Regions from separate parts of the Nocardioides maradonensis genome, predicted to be linked through region 1. Evidence: riboswitches for the same ligand, from Rfam matches in the RefSeq annotation. Region 1 holds a riboswitch; the other holds the start of a gene.

Evidence for each region. Region 1 has a riboswitch for glycine ahead of gcvP (aminomethyl-transferring glycine dehydrogenase). Riboswitches for the same ligand answer to the same signal wherever they lie in the genome.
Region 2: it holds a riboswitch for glycine, as region 1 does, so the genes downstream of both, gcvP (aminomethyl-transferring glycine dehydrogenase) here and gcvP (aminomethyl-transferring glycine dehydrogenase) in region 1, are expected to answer to the same signal.

The regions. Positions count from the first base shown of each region.
Region 1 covers NZ_BAAHAZ010000009.1:75,042-77,428, forward strand. Annotated here, with positions in the region: gene gcvP (aminomethyl-transferring glycine dehydrogenase) at 1-997, opposite strand, end outside; glycine riboswitch at 1,045-1,138, opposite strand; glycine riboswitch at 1,139-1,234, opposite strand; gene speB (agmatinase) at 1,274-2,236, opposite strand; gene ACYVAQ_RS12420 (purine-cytosine permease family protein) at 2,233-2,387, opposite strand, start outside.
Region 2 covers NZ_BAAHAZ010000020.1:30,989-33,375, forward strand. Annotated here, with positions in the region: gene gcvP (aminomethyl-transferring glycine dehydrogenase) at 1-1,319, opposite strand, end outside; glycine riboswitch at 1,389-1,479, opposite strand; gene ACYVAQ_RS19885 (MerR family transcriptional regulator) at 1,586-2,176, opposite strand; gene ACYVAQ_RS19890 (bifunctional nuclease family protein) at 2,306-2,387, opposite strand, start outside.

The DNA.
Region 1 (2,387 bases):
TGGAAGTCGCCTTGTCGCGGCGGATGTGCTGCTCGCGGGTCTGCAGCGCGAGCCGGTACGCCGGGTCCCCGGCCGCGTCGATCGAGACGCCGACCAGGCGCCCGGGCAGGTGCCGCTCGAGCCCGTCGCGCACCGCGATGAAGGCCGCGTGCGGGCCGCCGTAGAACATCGGGACACCGAAGCGCTGGGTGGTGCCCACAGCGACGTCGACACCGATCTCACCCGGCGAGGTCAGCAGGGTCAGGGCGAGCAGGTCGCAGGCGACCGTGACCGCGGCGCCGCGCGCATGGGCCTCCGCGGTGACCGCGCGCAGGTCGCGGACCTCCCCCGAGCAGCCCGGGTAGGACGCGAACAGCCCGAAGAAGTCCCCCTCCGGCAGCGGCTGGTCGAGGTCGACGAGCTCGACCTCGAGACCGACCGCGTCTGCGCGCGTGCCGAGCACCGCCAGCGTCTGCGGGAACGTGTCGGCGTCCACCAGCACCCGGTTCGACGCCGACCGACCCGCCCGCCGCATGAGCAGGATCGCCTCGACCACGGCAGTCGCCTCGTCGAGCAGCGAGGCGTTCGCGGTGGGCAGGCCGGTGAGGTCGCCGACGACAGTCTGGAAGTTGATGAGGGCCTCGAGCCGGCCCTGGCTGATCTCCGGCTGGTACGGCGTGTACGCGGTGTACCAGGCCGGGTCCTCGAGCACGTTGCGGCGGATCACGCCGGGGGTGATCGTCGGGTGGTAGCCGCAGCCGATCATCGACACACCGACCTCGTTGCGGCCGGCCAGGGCGGCGAGCTCGGCCAGCGCCTCGGTCTCGGTCGCGGCCGGCGGCAGGTCGAGCGGCCGCGCCGAGACGATGCTGTCGGGGACGGCCGCGGCGACGAGGTCGGCGCGCGAGGCGTAGCCCAGCTCGGCGAGCATCTTCGCCTCGTCGCCGGCGCCGGGGCCGATGTGCCGGTCGGCGAAGGCCGTCGAGGGGCTGGGGTGGGCAGGGGTCGGTGAGGTCACGGAAGGCTCCCGTCGTCGTGGGCGCGTGTGCGCCCGCTGGCTGGTTGCCTCCCCGCTCTGTCATCGGTACCTGAGAGCTTCACCGCGGCAGCGGCTTGCACCTTGGGCGCAGGACGATGGGTCCTGACTTTCCAGAGTCGCCTGGCGCGAGCAGTGACGGTGCCTGAGAGTTTCTCGGGGAGAGTTGCTCCTACGGCGCCCCGCCCGGACGGGCGGGGTCTCTCCTGCTGGCGCTTCGAACGGCTTCTTCAGTTGTGGTGGCGCTCGGCCGCGGGGTCAGACCCGGGCCGGCGTCTTGCTCATCAGGGTGACGAGGTCGAAGGCAACGGTAGCGGCTGCCACGCAGGTGATCTCCGCGTGGTCGTACGCCGGCGCCACCTCGACCACGTCGCCGCCGATGATGTTGAGCCCGTCCAGCGAGCGCAGCACCCGGAGCAGCTCACGGCTGGTGAGGCCACCCATCTCGGGCGTCCCGGTGCCGGGAGCGAATGCCGGGTCGAGCACGTCGATGTCGATCGACAGGTACACGGGGGCGTCACCGACCCGGCGGCGTACGACGTCGACGGCGGTCTCCACGCCCATCACGTCGATGTCGCCGGCGCGGATCACCTGGAACCCGAACGACTTGTCGTCGACGAGGTCGAGCTTGTCGTAGATCGGGCCACGGATGCCGACGTGGATCGACTTGTCCTCGGCCAGCAGGCCCTCCTCGAACGCCCGGCGGAACACCGTGCCGTGCGTGGTGGGGGCGTCGAAGTAGGTGTCCCAGGTGTCGAGGTGCGCGTCGAAGTGGACCAGCGCGATCGGACCGTGCTTCGCGTGAGCCGCCTTCAGCATCGGCAGCGCGATGGTGTGGTCGCCGCCGATGGTGACGAGCCGGCGGTTGCCGTTGCCGACGACCTCGCGGGCATAGCCCTCGATCTGCTGCATCGCCATGTCGATGGAGTACGGCGTGCACGGCACATCACCCGCGTCGACGACCTGGACCTGCTCCAGCGGCGCGACGTCGAGGTCGACGTGGAACCGCGGGCGCAGGTGCCGCGAGGCCTGACGGACGCCCATCGGGCCGAAGCGCGCGCCGGGCCGGTACGACGTACCGCCGTCGAAGGGCACGCCCAGGACCGCAATGTCGTAGTCCGTGACGGACTCGATCGTGGGGATCCGGGCGAAGGTGCCCGGACCGGCGAACCGCGGGACGATGGTCGCGTCGAGGGCGCCGACGGGGGCGTAGGTGGTCATGCCGAGATCTCCGTTTCGGGGGTGAGGGTGGCGGCGGCGAGCGCGGGCGCCGGCCGGCGCAGCAGCTTGAGCAGGCCGAGGTAGATGAAGAAGGTCGCGATGCTGCCGACGATCCAGGAGGTGTCGACGGCGCCGGTCTGCTTGGCGATCG
Region 2 (2,387 bases), on a different contig from region 1:
GGCTCGACCTGGGTCGGCGTCACGCCGAACGCGGTGTGCAGCGCCCGCAGCGTCGGAGCGCCGGCGGTCTCGCCGAAGGCGATGCCGACCGTGTCTGCGTCGACCAGCCGCAGGTGCAGGCCCTCCGCGCGAGCTGCGCCGACGATCGCCTCGGCGCGGCCGGGGACGCGCACCTGGATCGTGTCGAAGAACTCGTCCGCGACGAGCTCGAACCCGGCATCCTGCAGCGACGCCGCGGCGCGGGCGGCGAGCTTGTGGATGTCGCCCGCGATCGCGCGGAGGCCGTCGGGGCCGTGGTAGACGGCGTACATGCCGGCGGTGACGGCAAGCAGCACCTGGGCGGTGCAGATGTTGGAGGTCGCCTTGTCGCGGCGGATGTGCTGCTCGCGGGTCTGCAGGGCGAGCCGGTACGCCGGGCGCCCCTCCGCGTCGATGGAGACACCGACCAGGCGTCCGGGCAGCTGCCGCTCGAGGCCCTCGCGCACGGCCATGAAGCCGGCGTGCGGGCCGCCGTAGAACATCGGGACGCCGAAGCGCTGGGTCGAGCCGACGACGACGTCGGCGCCGAGCTCGCCGGGCGACTCGAGCAGGGTGAGCGCCAGCGGGTCGGCGGCCACGACGGCGAGACCACCCCGGGCGTGCGCCTCTTCGATGAGCGGGCGCGGGTCGAGGATCCGGCCGGACGCGCCGGGGTACTGGACCAGGACGCCGGACACGGGGCCCTCGGGCAGGCCGTCGGTCAGGTCCGCGACGGCGACCTCGATACCCAGACCCTCGGCGCGGGTGCGGACCACGTCGATCGTCTGCGGCAGCGCGTCGGCGTCGATCACGAACGGCCCCTCGGCCTTGCGCAGGACGCGGTGGACCAGGCCGAGCGCCTCGGCGGCGGCGGTGCCCTCGTCGAGCAGCGACGAGCCGGCCAGCGCCATGCCGGTGAGGTCGGCGACCATGGTCTGGAAGTTGATGAGGGCCTCGAGCCGGCCCTGCGAGATCTCCGGCTGGTACGGCGTGTACGCGGTGTACCAGCTCGGGTCCTCGAGCACGTTGCGGCGGATGACCGCGGGCGTCACCGTCGCGTGGTAGCCGAGCCCGATCATCGCCTCGCCGGGCACGTTGGACGCCGCGAGCGCACGCAGCTCGGCGGCAGCCTCCTCCTCGCTGACACCGGCCGGCAGGTCCAGCGGTACGTCGGTGCGGATCGCCTTCGGGACCGCGGCGTCCATCAGCGCCTGCAGCGAGTCGTACCCGAGGCGGTCCAGCATCGTGGCGACCTGCTGGTCGTCGGGGCCGAGGTGACGGTTGAGGAAGGGCACGCTCATCGGGCGGAAGGCTCCTTGGATCGACGGATCGAGCCCTCCCCCTCTGTCGCCAGGTGCCTCCAGAGTCGCCTGCTCCTCGCGGTCCGGGTGCCTGAGAGGTTCCGGGGAGGAATTGCCCCTTCGGCGCGGGCACGGAGCCCGACTCTCCCGCGTGGGATCAGCAGCAGCTCAAGGCTACCAATCGGTAGCGGAAATGGACGAAGGGCGGGCCGGTGCGGCCCACCCTTCACGCACAGCTGCGGCCCGGTGGTCGAGCGTGTCGAGACTCAGGCCAGGCGAGCCGCCCGTCGCGCAGCCAGCTCATCGCCCTCGACCGGCGCGGCGGGCGCCGTCTCGTTGGCGCGCTCGCTGGGGAGCGCGGCGAGGGTGCCCTCGATCTCGCGCCACACGCCACCGATGGCGATGCCGAAGACGCCCTGACCACCCTGCAGCAGGTCGATGACCTCGTCATTGGTGGTGCACTCGTAGACCGAGGCGCCGTCGCTCATCAGGGTGACCTGGGTCAGGTCGTCGGTGCCGCGCTCACGCAGGTGGCCGACCGCGGTGCGGACCTGCTGCAGCGAGATACCGGCGTCGAGGAGGCGCTTGATGACCTTGAGGATGAGGATGTCGCGGAAGCTGTAGAGCCGCTGCGAGCCGGAGCCCTTGGCGCCGCGGACGCTCGGCTCGATCAGGCCGGTGCGGGCCCAGTAGTCGAGCTGGCGGTAGGTGATGCCGGCGGCGTTGCACGCGGTCGGGCCGCGGTAGCCCAGGTCGCTGGGCAGCGGGGAGACGTCGTCGGTGAAGAGCAGACCCTGCTCCTCCGCCACAGCCGTGGCGGCGGACTCCAGTGACTGGTCCGGCTGCTGCTCGTTCACTCGGTCCTCCAAGGCCTCGGTGCTGACAAGACACGACGGTACGGCGCGGGCACGACACCGGTCAAAGACGTTGCAGGGCGTGTCGCAGATCTCTCACCCTCAAGTTGAACTTGAGGGTTCTGACGACCCCTACTCGAAGTCCTCCGGAGACACGTGGTCGAGGAAGTCACGGAACTTCTCCACCTCCTCGTCCTGCTCCGCCGGCACCGCC